DNA from 3 places in the Mesorhizobium sp. M0491 genome. Region 2 is predicted to be linked to each of the others. Evidence: predicted binding sites of a transcription regulator. Region 2 holds the regulator's gene; each other region holds the start of a gene.
The links. Region 2 encodes HrcA, which represses chaperone genes, less so after heat shock. Its sites were predicted from a motif close to GTTAGCACTCNCNNNNNGNGAGTGCTAAC; they were not measured.
Positions count from the first base shown of each region.

Region 1 (4,948 bases), on a different contig from region 2:
GAAGGCATAGATCACCGGGACGCGCAGATTGGAGAGGTCGACGGGGAGATGGCGATCGATGCGCTTGCCGGTGGCGATGATGCCGTCCACGCGCTTGTCGAGCATGGCGTCGACATGCATCTGGCCCAGCCGCGGATCCTCCTCGACATTGCACAGGAACACCGAGACGCCATTGTCGACCAGCGCGTCCGAAATGCCCGACATCAACGGCAGCGAGAAGCGGCCATAGGTATCGTTGGTGAGCAGGCCGACGGTGAAGCTACGGCGCCGGAGCAGGCTTTGCGCCAGGCTGTTGGGTCGGAAGCCAAGCCGCCGGGCGGTCTCGCGAATGCGTTCGCGCGTCTCGGCTGTCATCCGGCCCTGGCCGTTGAGCGCCTTGGATGCGGTGGCGACGCTGACTCCGGCCTGGGCGGCCACGTCACGCAAGGTGACTGGCTTGGAAAAGACCGGAACAGGCAGATCGTCCGATGGCATCGCGCCGAGATCCTTGGTTGGGAAAAGGTTTTCTCTTGCCGAGCCGGATAAGGCCCGGCAGGTGGCCGAGCCCGACGACGATTGTTTGAGAAAACCTTTTCTCAGATGAAGCTAAGCCAGATCGAATCGCTGTTCAAGGGGAAAAGTTGGTTGGCCTCCGCTCCTCTCCTCCGAAATGCAACGCGGGGTAAAAGCAGCCTCGGAAGCGCGTAGCTCAGGGGAAGAACGTCAGTCGCAGTGCTGGAGGCCCTCGGTCGAGACGGGGCGGGCTGCCGCTTGGGGCGTGAAGGATTTCAACTCTGCGCCGGAAGCGAGACCCGGCAAGGTTGGCTGGCGAACGCTCTGAAACTCGACCCCGAAAATTCTGAACAATCCCTCGGGATTAACCTTTCCGTAAATATTTGGCCGCTACTTCACAGCCATGGCCTCGTGGCGGAGCGGCTACGCTGGAGACGGCAAATCTCTGAAGCCTCGGTTCGATCCCGAGGCGAGGCCTCCAAAATTTGGCGTCCCAATCTGCCCCGGGCGCAGTCAGTTCCCACGAATAGATTGTGTGTTGCGAATGCAGTAGGGACTGGCCGTCAAAGCAGTCCTGTCTTGAATTTGGCATGCAGGCGCTCGCGAAAAAAGTGCTATGGAAGGGGTGCGAGCGTTCTTGCTTCGCTTTTCCCTGACATTCGAGGCCTTTCGTGCGTGAACCGTCGCTGCTGCCCGTCTTTGGAAAACTTGGCCTCAAGGCCCCAGTCGCCTTGGCGGCGGCACCGGTCTCGTCGGCAGGTGTGCCGCACCTGCGGAAGCTTCTGGCCGTGCATGGCGGCATGGTGCTGAAACTGTCGGTCGTCGCCTGGACGGTGCTGATCCTGGGCGCCGTGTTTTTCACGATGCAAGGCTGACCGCCATGGCCAACCGCTACACGCTGCGCATGGAGCTTCCCCAGAGCTGGAGCATCATCGATGTCTTCACCGGCCAGCCTGCGGTTGTCCGGCAAAAGGTGATGGTCGGGATGGGGCCGCGCGAGGCCGAGGACATGGTCGTGCAGATGAATGTCCGCGACGTCAGACGCCGCGAAAGGGCCGAGCGCAAGACCTGATCGCGGTCAGCGCCAACTCGCCGCCATTTCAGCCGAAATCGGCCGCCGTCAGCACATACATGCTCTTGCGGGTGCGGTCATAGGCCTTCGACGCCACCTCGCGGATGGCGCTGCTCTCGGTGTCGAATGTCTGGAGATAACCGGCTTCGTCGGCAGCTGTGCCCGGCCGCATCTTGGCCATGGCGTCGGCAGCGACGGAAAACGAGATCTGGAACATGCCGTCATGGCCAACGAAACGAATGCGCTGGCCCGCTTCGTCATAGCTGCGGCTGCGGTTGGGAAAGGTGAGGCTCATGTCTTGGCCTCCGTGGCTTTCTTGGTCACCCGCTTCTTCTTCGGCGTCGGATTGAGGGCCTCGGCGACACGATCGGCCTCTTCCTTGGCCAGCCGAAGCTCCCTCAGCCTTGCCGTCTTGATTTCCCTGGCTCTTGCCTCGGACATATATTCGGCGGTCGCCTTGTTTTTCTCCGCTGTCTTCTTCTGCTTGTCGACAAAGCGGGCTTCAGCTTTTTCCATGATCGTCTGATTGCCTTCGGCCATCGAAGAAATCTCCCTTGTGCCTGAAATCGTGAAAGTGAACTTGTCCGATAAATAGGCACTCGATCGGCAAAATTCAATCTTTTGAATTATTTGACATTCTGCGGATATCACGAAACGGCCAGCTGAAATAATACTTTTGAATATTTAATATGGTCCGCGAATAATTTTTGGCACTCCTATCTATCGAGTGCCAACGCGTCTATAGAGGAGGGGCGTGGCCGCCTGTGCCGGCCCCAGAAAGAAAGTTCCCATGAAATTTCGGCCACTCCACGACCGCGTCGTCATTCGTCGCGCCGAAGGCGATATCAAATCCAAGGGCGGGATCATCATCCCCGACACTGCCAAGGAAAAGCCGCAGGAGGGCGAAGTCATCGCCGTCGGGCCTGGCGCACGCGACGAAAACGGCGCGCTTGTTCCGCTCGACGTCAAAGCCGGCGACTTCATCCTGTTCGGCAAATGGTCGGGCACCGAGGTCAAGATCGACGGCGAGGACCTTCTGATCATGAAGGAAGCCGACATCATGGGCGTCATCGACAAGAGCGAGACCGGGATCATCGACAAGGGCGAGACGGCTGCAACCGACAAGACCGTGGCCGCCAAGAAAGCTGCCTGACCTCATTTTCTCCGAACGAACTGGATAAAAATCATGTCTGCCAAGGAAATCAAATTCTCCACCGATGCGCGCGACCGCATGCTACGCGGCGTCGAGATCCTCACCAATGCGGTGAAGGTCACGCTCGGCCCCAAGGGCCGCAACGTCATCATCGACAAGGCCTATGGCGCGCCGCGCATCACCAAGGACGGCGTCACCGTCGCCAAGGAAATCGAGCTTGCCGACAAGTTCGAGAACATGGGCGCCCAGATGGTGCGCGAAGTGGCCTCGAAGACCAACGACCTCGCCGGTGACGGCACCACCACCGCCACGGTGCTGGCCGCCTCGATCCTGCGCGAAGGCGCCAAGCTGGTCGCCGCCGGCATGAACCCCATGGATTTGAAGCGCGGCATCGACCAGGCGGTTTCCGCCGTGGTCAAGGAAATCCAGGCGCGCGCCAAGAAGGTCAAGTCGTCGGCCGAGATCGCACAGGTCGGCACCATCGCCGCCAATGGCGATGCCAGCGTCGGCGAGATGATCGCCAAGGCGATGGACAAGGTCGGCAATGACGGCGTCATCACAGTCGAGGAAGCCAAGACCGCAGAGACCGAACTCGACGTCGTCGAAGGCATGCAGTTCGACCGCGGCTATCTCTCGCCCTATTTCGTCACCAATGCCGACAAGATGCGCGTCGAGCTGGAAGAGCCCTACATCCTCATCCACGAGAAGAAGCTCGGCAATCTGCAGGCGATGCTGCCGATCCTCGAAGCGGTGGTGCAGAGCGGCAGGCCGCTGCTGATCATCTCCGAGGACGTCGAGGGCGAGGCTCTGGCGACGCTGGTCGTCAACAAGCTGCGCGGCGGCCTCAAGGTCGCGGCCGTCAAGGCGCCGGGCTTCGGCGATCGCCGCAAGGCGATGCTGGAAGACATCGCCGTGCTGACATCAGGCCAGATGATCTCCGAGGACCTCGGCATCAAGCTTGAAAACGTCACCATCGAGATGCTCGGCCGCGCCAAGCGTGTGCTGATCGAGAAAGACACCACCACGATCATCGACGGTGCCGGCACCAAGGCGACGATCCAGGCGCGTGTCGCCCAGATCAAGGGCCAGATCGAAGAGACGACCTCCGACTACGACAAGGAGAAGCTGCAGGAGCGACTGGCCAAGCTCGCCGGCGGCGTTGCCGTCATCCGCGTCGGCGGCGTCACCGAGTCGGAAGTCAAGGAAAAGAAGGACCGCATCGACGATGCGCTGAACGCCACCCGCGCGGCGGTTGAAGAAGGCATCGTGCCCGGCGGCGGCGTGGCTCTGCTGCGTGCCCGCTCGGTGCTTGGCGGCCTGACCGGCGCCAATGCCGATGTCACGGCCGGCATCACGATCGTGCTGCGGGCGCTCGAAGCGCCGATCCGCCAGATCGCCGAGAATTCCGGCGTTGAAGGCTCGATCGTCGTCGGCAAGCTCACCGACAGCAAGGACCACAATCAGGGTTTTGACGCCCAGAACGAGGTCTATGTCGACATGATCAAGGCAGGCATCGTCGATCCGGCGAAAGTGGTGCGCACCGCACTGCAGGATGCCGGTTCGATCGCAGCCCTTCTGATCACCGCCGAAGCGATGATCACCGACATCCCGCCGAAAGACGCTGCCCCGGCGGGCGGCGGCGGTATGGGCGGCTACTAAAACCCGGGACTTGTCCGATCTCTTTGAGAGGTGAATGACGGCCCCGATCGGGGCCGTCATGATTCTCAAGATGATCGCAAAGTTTACGCATAGCTGCCTTGCCGTCCGGCTCAGCGCCGGGAGGCACCCCTGATCTTGCGGCTTTCGGAGGGGACGCAATCCACGCTAGACTGTGCGGGCGGCCGTCTGGTCGCGGAGCTCGCCGACTTTGGCAAGCGATCGGACGAACAGCTATCCTCGATACGGAGACACGTTCATGTTTGCGGCCAAGGCCATCGACACCTCAGACAAGGCCGCGTTCTACCGCGACCTCGCCACTCAGCTTAAGGCGCTGCTCGACGGCGAGCGCGATTCGATCGCCAACGCCGCCAACACCGCAGCACTCATCTTCCAGATGGTGCCGGACCTCAACTGGGCCGGGTTCTATTTCCTGCAGTCGGACGAGGAAATGGTGCTCGGGCCGTTCCAGGGCAAGCCGGCCTGTATGCGCATCGCCGTCGGCAAGGGCGTGTGCGGAACGGCGGTCGAACTCGGCACCTCGATGCTGATCAAGGACGTGCATGATTTTCCCG
Region 1 covers NZ_JAMYRE010000006.1:104,048-108,995, reverse strand. The annotation lists gene NKI69_RS09495 (LacI family DNA-binding transcriptional regulator) at 1-474, opposite strand, end outside; tRNA gene NKI69_RS09490 (tRNA-Cys) at 898-973, shown strand; gene NKI69_RS09485 (hypothetical protein) at 1,164-1,367, shown strand; gene NKI69_RS09480 (hypothetical protein) at 1,373-1,564, shown strand; gene NKI69_RS09475 (DUF1488 family protein) at 1,593-1,859, opposite strand; gene NKI69_RS09470 (hypothetical protein) at 1,856-2,104, opposite strand; gene NKI69_RS09465 (co-chaperone GroES) at 2,355-2,717, shown strand; gene groL (chaperonin GroEL) at 2,751-4,376, shown strand; gene msrC (free L-methionine (R)-S-oxide reductase MsrC) at 4,633-4,948, shown strand, end outside.
Region 1: the regulator HrcA is predicted to act here: its motif matches at 2,271-2,299, upstream of NKI69_RS09465 (co-chaperone GroES).

Region 2 (4,948 bases):
AATCGTCCGACAGCGCCGGCAGGCCTGTCGCCTTGGCTGCGGCGAGCGCTTTGATGTAGGCGTTCTCCTCGAAGGTGGTACCGGTCTCGTCCGGTTCCGGCAGGCCATACTCCTTGGCCGATTTCGCTTCGAAGCCGAACGGCCCCATCAGGTCGGCGAATTCGCGCAGCTTGCCTTCATTGTGGCTGGCGACGACGATCTTCTTTCCGTCGAGAGAATGCATCAAAGGCCCCAGATTCGTGGCTCGGCGAATTCGATCGAATTGCCCGAGGGGTCGCGTGTATAGATCGAACGGCCGCCCTGCGGCCATTCAAATTCGCTTTCGATAGCGATGTTCTTCGCCTCAAGATGCGCTTTCCAGCGCACGATTTCGTCGGCGGTCGCAGCAAAGCAGAGATGGCCTTCGCCGACCGTGCCGTGCGGCGGCACCGGCAGCCTGGCGTCGGACGCCGGCGGGATTTTGGTCGCCTCGGCGTTGAAGACGAGCAGCACGCCGGGGCCGCAGCGGAAGAAGAGATGCCGGCCGGCCACCTTGCCGAGGAGGGGGAGGCCGAGGATGTCGGTGTAGAAGGTTTCCGCTGCGGTCAGGTCGCTGACGTAGAGAGCTGATTCAAGGATGGCAGAGGGCATCACGAGGCACCCCCCTCTGCCCTGCCGGGCATCTCCCCCGCAAGGGGGGAGATTGGCAGCCTCCGCATCGCCGCGCCCTTTGCAACGTTAGAGATTAGCGAAGCCCGAAACGACATCCGATCTCCCCCCTTGCGGGGGAGATGCCCGGCAGGGCAGAGGGGGGTGTTCAAGCTCGGCATTTAATCCTAAGCCACTGCCATCTGCTGCAAACTCACCAACCGCTGGATGCCTTTCTTGGCCAGGCCCATCAAGTCCGCGAACTGCTCTTCGGAGAAAGGCTCGCCCTCGGCGGTGCCTTGGATCTCGACGATGCCACCCTTGCCGGTCATGACGAAATTGGCGTCGGTGCCGGCCGCGGAATCCTCGATATAGTCGAGGTCGATAACCGGCTGACCGTCATGGATGCCGCAGGAGATCGCAGCGACATGGTCCTTCAGCACCTTGGCGACGCTGGCCATCTGGCGCGCTTCCATCCAGCGCAGGCAGTCATACAGCGCCACCCAGCCGCCGGTGATCGATGCGGTGCGGGTGCCGCCATCGGCCTGGATGACGTCGCAGTCGACGGTGATCTGCTGCTCGCCCAGCGCCTGCAAATCGACCACGGCGCGCAGGGAGCGGCCGATCAGCCGCTGGATTTCCAGCGTGCGGCCGCCCTGCTTGCCGGCCGAAGCCTCGCGGCGCATGCGCTCGCCGGTCGAGCGCGGCAGCATGCCGTATTCGGCCGTCACCCAGCCCTTGCCGGAATTGCGCATCCAGCCAGGCACTTTTTCCTCAAGGCTGGCCGTGCACAGGACATGCGTGTCGCCGAACTTCACCAGGCACGAGCCTTCGGCATGCTTGGAGACGCCGCGCTCGAAGGAGATGGCACGCATTTCGTCGAATTGGCGTTTGGAAGGGCGCATTCAGGCTGCTTTCTTGTCATTTTTCGGAATCTTGGCCGGCTTGTAACCGCATGGGACGCGTGGCGCAAAGGAAAATGGCCTGACGATCTGACGCAGACACCGGGTGATCTCACACAGACACCGGGTGATCTCACAAAGACACCGGGTTGCGCGGGTGCAGTGTAAGTCTATATCCTTGGGCCGGAGGTTTTTGGCCGTATGACCAAGGCAGTCGATCCGAGTTCGCAGTCGCCCGCGCTTCAGTCGCTCGATATGCGTTCCCGCGACATCTTCCGGCGCATTGTCGATTCCTACCTCAGGGACGGTGAACCGGTGGGCTCGCGCAGCCTGTCGCGCATCCTGCCGTCCTCGCTGTCGCCGGCGACCATCCGCAACGTGATGAGCGATCTCGAGCATCTCGGCCTGATCTACGCGCCGCACATCTCGGCCGGCCGGTTGCCGACGCAGGCCGGCCTGCGTTTCTTCGTCGATGCCTTCATGGAGCTTGGCGACCTTTCCGACGAGGAGCGCCGCGCCATCGAGGCACAGGTTCGGGCGTCCGGCTCGGGCGCGACGCTGGAACACATGCTGACCGAGGCCAGCCAGATGCTGTCAGGCATGTCGCGCGGCGCCGGCCTGGTGCTGGCCGCCAAGAACGAGGTGGCGCTGAAGCACATCGAATTCATCCAGCTCGAACCGACCAAGGCGCTGGCGGTGCTGGTGTCGCAGAATGGCGACGTCGAAAATCGCGTCGTCGAGCTGCCCGCCGGCATCACCGTCTCGCAACTGCACGAGGCCTCGAATTTCCTCAACGCCCATATACGCGGCCGCACGCTGGCCGAGGCGCGGATCGAGATCGCCCGCATCAAGGAAGAAACCCGCGCCGCACTCGACACGCTGTCGCAGGACCTGGTCGAAAAGGGACTGGCGGTGTGGGCAGGCGCAGACAGCGGCCTGCCGGCGCGGCTGATCGTGCGTGGCCGCGCCAATCTGCTCGAAAACGTCACCGCCCAGGCCGACATCGAACTGCTGCGCCATCTGTTCGAGGACATGGAGACGCAGGACGGGCTTATCCAGCTGCTTGACCTCGCCGAAGAGGGATCGGGCGTGCGCATCTTCATCGGCTCGGAAAACAAGCTGTTTTCGCTGTCAGGCTCGTCGCTGGTTGTCGCGCCCTATCGCGACAAGGATGCCCGCGTCGTGGGCGCGCTCGGCGTCATCGGCCCGACCCGGCTGAACTACGCGCGCATCGTCCCAATGGTCGACTATACGGCGCAGCTGATTTCCCGCATGCTGCGCTGAGCTGATCCAACCGAGGAGACGATGATGGCGCTCGAAGAATTCAAGGCCCGGATCAGCCTGCTGCTGGAAGAGATGGTCAACCAGCCGGAAGACCAGCACGAGATCCAGGAGCAGTTGCGTGAAAAACTGCAGGAAATGCGCGCCATGGGATTGCCGCTGCCGGCTGACCTCGTCGAGTTGGAAAAACGCCTCGACGACGATTTTTACGCCGCCGGGACCTGAGCCGGGAAACCGGAAGCTTCCTCCACCTCATCGTGTGCCGTGGAACGATCGACGAGACCGCTCGTTCCTGTTCTCACGCCCAAACATTGGAGGACCGAATGATGCGTTTTGCCGGCCCCGCACTTTTCGCCGCACTGTTTCTCTCGACCGCTTCGTTCGCGCAGCAGGCGGACGAGCCGGTGCTGAAAGGTGCGGCCGCCTTCGGCGACTGGCGAGCGGACAAGCCGGGCACACGTCGGCTGATCAGACCGGATGATCTGCCTAAGCCCTATGCCAACAGATCGACCTCGAACAGCGCCGGCGTTGCGGACATGCCGGCAGACGCGAAGCTGCAACTGCCGCCGGGATTCTCGGCCGAGCTGGTTGCATCAGGCATCGACAATCCACGCGTCGTGCGCGTCGCGCCGAACGGTGACCTGTTCGTCGCCGACAGCAAAGCAAATCAGGTCCGCATCTATCGCCTGGCGGAAGGCAGCGCGAGCCCTGTGCAGGACGGCATCTTTGCCGGCAATCTCAAACGGCCCTATGGCATTGCCTTCTATCCGCCGGGCGCTGACCCGCAATGGATCTATGTCGCCAACAGCGACAGCATCGTGCGCTTTGCCTACCGCAATGGCGACCTGAAGGCCTCCGGCGATCCGGAAACCATCGTCGGCAACATCCCCGCCAATCATCACTGGACCCGCGACATCGCCTTTTCGCCGGATGGCAAGACGCTTTATCTGTCGGTCGGCTCGGGATCGAATGTCGCCGAGCGCATGGGCAAGGAACCGAAGGGCGGCCTCGACGCCTGGGCGAAGTCGCAGCCGCTCGGCGCCACATGGGGATCCGAGGACGGCCGCGCCGGCGTCCTGGCCTTCGATCCCAATGGCAAGAATGGCCGCATCCTTGCCACCGGCCTGCGCAACTGCTCGGGCATGACCGTGCAGCCGGCGACCGGCGCGCTGTGGTGCGTCGTCAACGAACGGGATGCGCTTGGCGACAATGTGCCGCCCGAATACGCGACCGTGATCAAGGACGGCGCCTTCTATGGCTGGCCGTGGTATTATATCGGCGACAATGAGGATCCGCGCCACAAGGGTGAGCGCCCCGATCTTGCCGGCAAAACGACCGTTCCCGATGTGCTGATGCAGGCGCATTCGGCGCCGCTCAACATCGCCTTCTACGATGGGAAGAGCTTTCCGGCCGAGTACAAGGGCGATGCTTTCGTCGCTCTGCACGGGTCATGGAACCGCGGCAACCGGACCGGCTACAAGGTGGTGCGGTTGCTGTTCAAGGACGGCAAGCCAACCGGCGAGTATGAGGATTTCATCACCGGCTTCGTCGTCTCGAACGGTGAGGTCTGGGGGCGGCCGGTCGGCGTGGCGGTGGCCCTGGATGGCGCGCTGATCGTCACCGAGGACGGCAACGGCACCATCTGGCGTGTCACCCATGGCGACGGTCGTTCCTGAGCGCAGTTCGCACAGGCGTGGTGCAATCGAATCCGAGTTTCAGGGAATTCACGCCCGCCGGACTTTGTGCGATAGGATGCCGTGATAGCAGCGTCGCGCAAGGCCGCAACCATGACCCTCACCGGATTCCTCGCCTACAGCGCCGCTCTCGGCATCGCCGCCGCGATTCCTGGTCCCGGCATCACCGCGCTGGTCGCCCGTGCGCTCGGCTCCGGCTTCCGCTCGTCGCTGGCGATGTCCTTTGGCCTGATGGTTGGCGACATCACCTATCTGACCGCTGTGGTGCTCGGCCTCGCCATCGTTGCACAGAGTTTCGGCATGGTTTTCCTGGCCATCAAATGGCTCGGCGTCGCCTATCTCGCCTTCCTCGGCTGGCGCTTCTGGAACAGCGGCATCACGCCCGAGACCGTCGAGGCCAGAAAAGGCAAAAGCGGGTTGCTGTCGAGCTTTGCCGCCGGCCTG
Region 2 covers NZ_JAMYRE010000005.1:297,379-302,326, forward strand. The annotation lists gene rdgB (RdgB/HAM1 family non-canonical purine NTP pyrophosphatase) at 1-223, opposite strand, end outside; gene NKI69_RS08720 (VOC family protein) at 223-633, opposite strand; gene rph (ribonuclease PH) at 816-1,532, opposite strand; gene hrcA (heat-inducible transcriptional repressor HrcA) at 1,731-2,813, shown strand; gene NKI69_RS08735 (hypothetical protein) at 2,838-3,035, shown strand; gene NKI69_RS08740 (PQQ-dependent sugar dehydrogenase) at 3,134-4,486, shown strand; gene NKI69_RS08745 (LysE family translocator) at 4,598-4,948, shown strand, end outside.

Region 3 (4,948 bases), on a different contig from region 2:
CAACCAGTTTTCGCTCGGCTGTCCGGTCGCGCCTGTTGTGCTGGACTCGCCCACCGACGTGCCGGAACTGGCGGAGTTGTGCCGCTCGGCCTTCGAACAGTGGATAGGCCTGCTGCGGGACGCCTTCGTCAGGGCAGGGGTGCCCGAGCGCCGCGCGCATGCATTGGCACTGCTGGTCGAATCGTCGCTGGAAGGACTGATGGTGATCGCCCGCGCCACCCGCGACCGCGCCCCGGTACAGGCCGTGGCCGATGAGGTGGCGGCGCTGATCGAAGCCGCGGTGCTTGCCGGCGAGGTAAAGCAACGCGCGGATGCCGCCGTCTGAGAGGCCACAACGACCGCTGCGCAAAACAAAAAGGGCGGCATCTCTGCCGCCCTTTCCGTATCTGAAGGCTGATAGGGCTGGATTAGAAATCCATACCGCCCATACCGCCCATGCCGCCGCCCATGCCGCCAGGCATGCCGCCGCCGCCAGCCGACTCCTTCTTCGGAGCCTCCGCGATCATGGCTTCGGTGGTGACCAGCAGGCCGGCGACCGAGGCCGCGTCCTGGAGAGCGGTGCGGACGACCTTGACCGGATCGACGATACCCATGGCGATCATGTCGCCATATTCGCCGGTCTGGGCGTTGTAGCCGAAGGTCAAGCCCTTGTTCTCAAGGATCTTGCCGGCAACGATCGATGCTTCCGCACCGGCGTTGGCCGCGATCTGGCGGGCCGGAGCCTGCAGCGCACGACGAACGATGTTGATGCCGGCGGCCTGGTCGGCGTTGACGCCGGTGGCCTTGATGTTGGCCGAAGCGCGCAGCAGGGCTACGCCACCACCAGCAACGATGCCTTCTTCGACGGCCGCGCGGGTCGCGTTGAGGGCGTCATCGACGCGGTCCTTCTTTTCCTTGACTTCGACTTCCGTCGCACCGCCGACGCGGATCACCGCAACGCCGCCGGCGAGCTTCGCCAGACGTTCCTGCAGCTTCTCCTTGTCGTAGTCCGAAGTGGTCTCTTCGATCTGCTGCTTGATCTGGGCGACGCGGCCCTGGATCTCGGCCTTCTTGCCGGCGCCGTCGACGATGGTGGTGTTCTCCTTGGAGATCGACACCTTCTTGGCGCGGCCGAGCATGTTGAGGCCGACGTTCTCGAGCTTGATGCCGAGGTCTTCCGAGATGACCTGGCCACCGGTGAGGATGGCGATGTCTTCCAGCATGGCCTTGCGGCGATCACCGAAGCCCGGCGCCTTGACGGCGGCGATCTTCAGGCCGCCACGCAGCTTGTTGACGACCAGCGTGGCCAGAGCCTCGCCTTCGACGTCTTCCGAGATGATGAGCAGCGGCTTCGAGGTCTGCACGACGGCTTCGAGAACCGGCAGCATGGCCTGGAGGTTGGACAGCTTCTTCTCGTGCAGGAGGATGTAGACGTCCTCGAGCTCGGCAACCATCTTGTCGGCGTTGGTGACGAAGTAGGGCGAGAGATAGCCGCGGTCGAACTGCATGCCTTCGACGACTTCGAGTTCGGTCTCGGCGGTCTTGGCTTCCTCAACCGTGATGACGCCTTCGTTGCCGACCTTCTGCATCGCTTCCGCGATCATCTTGCCGACCGACTCGTCGCCATTGGCCGAGATCGTGCCGACCTGGGCAACTTCCTCGGAGGTCTTGATCTTCTTGGCAGCCTTGCCGAGCGCCGCGACGACTTCGACGACGGCCAGATCGATGCCGCGCTTCAGGTCCATCGGGTTCATGCCGGCGGCTACCGCCTTGTGGCCTTCCTGGACGATCGACTGCGCCAGAACGGTCGCGGTCGTGGTGCCGTCGCCGGCGATGTCGTTGGTCTTCGAAGCAACTTCGCGGACCATCTGCGCGCCCATGTTCTCGAACTTGTCTTCAAGCTCGATTTCCTTGGCGACGGTGACGCCGTCCTTGGTGATGCGCGGGGCGCCGAACGACTTGTCGATGACGACGTTGCGGCCCTTGGGGCCGAGCGTGACTTTCACCGCGTCGGCGAGGATGTTGACGCCGCGCAGCATGCGCTCGCGGGCATCACGGGAGAATTTTACGTCTTTGGCAGCCATTTTTAGCTCCTGGCAGGGGCTTTGATCGAGCCCGGGAATTCAGTTGACGGGGAAAGGCCTGATATCAGCCGATGATGCCCATGATGTCGGATTCCTTCATGATCAGAAGGTCTTCGCCATTGAGCTTGACTTCGGTGCCCGACCACTTGCCGAACAGGATGCGGTCGCCGGCCTTGACGTCCAGCGGGACCAGCTTGCCAGCTTCGTCACGAGCGCCGGAGCCGACAGCGATGATCTCGCCTTCCTGCGGCTTTTCCTTTGCCGTGTCGGGGATGATGATCCCGCCAGCGGTCTTGGATTCGGATTCGACCCGGCGAACGACCACGCGGTCATGAAGCGGGCGGAACTTCGACTTTGCCATTTTTTCTTCCTCGATGAGAACGGTGAGAAACAGTTCCTCCGTCCGGCGGCGCCGGACATATGTGGTTAGCACTCACCAAAGGCGAGTGCTAACGTGGCGCTGAAATAGGCTGACGGCTTTTGAGAGTCAAGGTGCGCGAAGGCCGCGATGCGAGCGAAATTTTTCTCATGCTGCCGCACGATTTTACAAAGCCTGGGTTGCGCCTGCCCCGGTCGAGCGCCGTCCTGCTATCTTCAGTGTCTTGGCGCCCGCAGCACCAACAGCGGGCATCGCTCGGCGAGCCCATAGCTCCCGGTCAAAGCGATGCGAACATCACCAAAGAACGCTTCCGCCTCGCTCGCCAATGCAGTCGCCGGCGCGAAGGTGTAGATGGCCGGCGAGTTCCGATAGACATCGATGGTGCCGATGGTGGGCAGGTCCCAGCCCGTGCGAGCCGAAAGCTCTTTGCGGTCAGGAAACAGTGCATCGAACCTTTCCGCGATCATCCTGACCGGAATGGCATGGTCGGGCGCATCGCCCGTCGCGGTCATTGCGACGCGCCATTTGAGTTCGTGGAAGGTCGAGACACCGCCCGACAGTGCAAGCGCCCGCACCGCCGCCGGATCGTCCGGTGTTTCGGGACCGGCAAAGAGACGCAGTCCCGCTCGGCCGTCGGTGCGCAGTACGCCGGCGATCGCCTCAAACAGCGCCCGGCGCGCGGTTGAAAGGCCGAGCGCCGACAGGCAGCCATCGCCGATCACCGCATCGATGCTTGCGTCCGACACCGGCAAGTCGAGCCAGTCGCCGTTGATTGCCTTTCGCAACGCGGTGTCGCCTGGCCAGATACCGGCGATCATGTCGGAGGATTCGTCGACGGCCATCATCGTCGTCCCGAGCCCGGCGAGTTCCGGCGTCACGCCGAGCAGAATGACGTGCGCCTTCGAAAGGTCGAGCTCACGCTCATAGGCCTCAACCGCTTCCGCTGGCGGCCGCAACGGTGGCCCGAGCAACTGCCAGTGCCCTCGAATGGCATTCCAATGGTCGGTCATCCACACCCCCAAGCCGGCATTGTATTTGCAGGCATAATGGAGGACGCTGATGAAGCCAAGCTCGGGGGGCGCATGACACGCATCGCGGTTATTACGCATGAGTTCGACAGGTTCGAACGCCGGCGTGGCCTGCTGTTTCGCCGCCGGAGCTCCTATATGCTTTTCGGTTTGCTGGAGGAACTGAAGCGACGCGGTCATTCCGTCCGCATAATCCCCGGAACGTCGGCAAAGCCGGAGGCCGACATCGCGGTGCTGCACGTCGATGCGACTGTGACGCCCCCCGAATATGTCGAATACGCACGCGCTTTTCCCTTCTGCCTGAACATCGGAGCCGCCGACATCTCCAAGCGACGCGTCAGTGGCGCGGTGATCGGCAAGGAGGACGACTGGCAAGGACCGGTCATCGTCAAGAGCAATCTCAACAATCTCGGGATGCGGGAGCAAGCGCTCAACCGGCGATCGCTGCGAGCCGGGAAGCCGAAGCCGTTTCCCGGCGTCGAGCTCATCGAGGGTTATCGCGTCTATGCATCCCTTTCGGATGTTGCGCCGGAGGTCTTCGACCGCAGCGATCTCGTCGTCGAAAAATTCATTCCCGAGCCGGAGGCGGACGGCTTTGGAGCCCGCTTCTGGATATTCTGCGGCGAGCGCGAGCGCTGCACCCGCCATGTCTCGCCGCAGAGCCTCGTCAAGGGCGACGACACGATCCGACGTGAGCCGGTTCCGGTTCCCGACGAGCTTCGCACGTTGAGGCGCCGGCTTGGCTTTGACTACGGAAAGTTCGATTTCGTCATGCATGAGGGCAGGGCGGTGCTGCTTGATGCCAACAAGACGCCCGGTGGCGCCCGCAATCTTTCTGCGTTTCTCGCTGCCGGCAATGCCAATCTTGCCGACGGCTTCGAAGCCCTTGTCCGCCAGGTCGCATAGCGGGCGTTCTGATGCTTGCGATGCCCGACACCTCTCATTCGCGGCAGCTTGCTGACGATCGCCACGGCTACAAAAACAGCCGCAGCTGGGTGTGAATGATAGACCGGTAATCCTCGATGGTCTGGCGGCTTTCCGGTTCGCCCTCGGCGAGCGCCAGGCGCACCACGCCGCCGGCGAGCTGGAAGATCAGCAGAACCATGCGTTCGAACTGCTCGCGCCTCTCGGGCTTGAGCAAGGCGATGACGTGGTCGCAGAACATTTTGGCTTGGTACCGGGTTTCCGCGATGTCGAGGTTCTTGAGCGCCTTGTCGGCCTGGATGGCGTTCTGCAGATCCTGGATGGCCGGATCGCCGGCGACACGGTTGAGATAATCATCGAGCAGCCGGTCAGCGGCCACGATCACATCCTTCGCCTCGTGGATTTCGGCGATGATCGTCGTCAGCCGTGCCCGGCTGACCTCTGAAAACCGTTCATAGAGCATCGCCAGGATCGCCGATTTGTTGGGAAAATAGTGGTAGACGGTGGCGATCGGCCCGCCCGCCAGCATGCCGACCTCCTTCATGGTGACGGCG
Region 3 covers NZ_JAMYRE010000007.1:229,105-234,052, reverse strand. The annotation lists gene NKI69_RS11555 (TetR/AcrR family transcriptional regulator) at 1-325, shown strand, start outside; gene groL (chaperonin GroEL) at 408-2,063, opposite strand; gene groES (co-chaperone GroES) at 2,128-2,424, opposite strand; gene NKI69_RS11540 (class I SAM-dependent methyltransferase) at 2,658-3,452, opposite strand; gene NKI69_RS11535 (ATP-grasp domain-containing protein) at 3,525-4,376, shown strand; gene NKI69_RS11530 (TetR/AcrR family transcriptional regulator) at 4,444-4,948, opposite strand, start outside.
Region 3: the regulator HrcA is predicted to act here: its motif matches at 2,489-2,517, upstream of groES (co-chaperone GroES).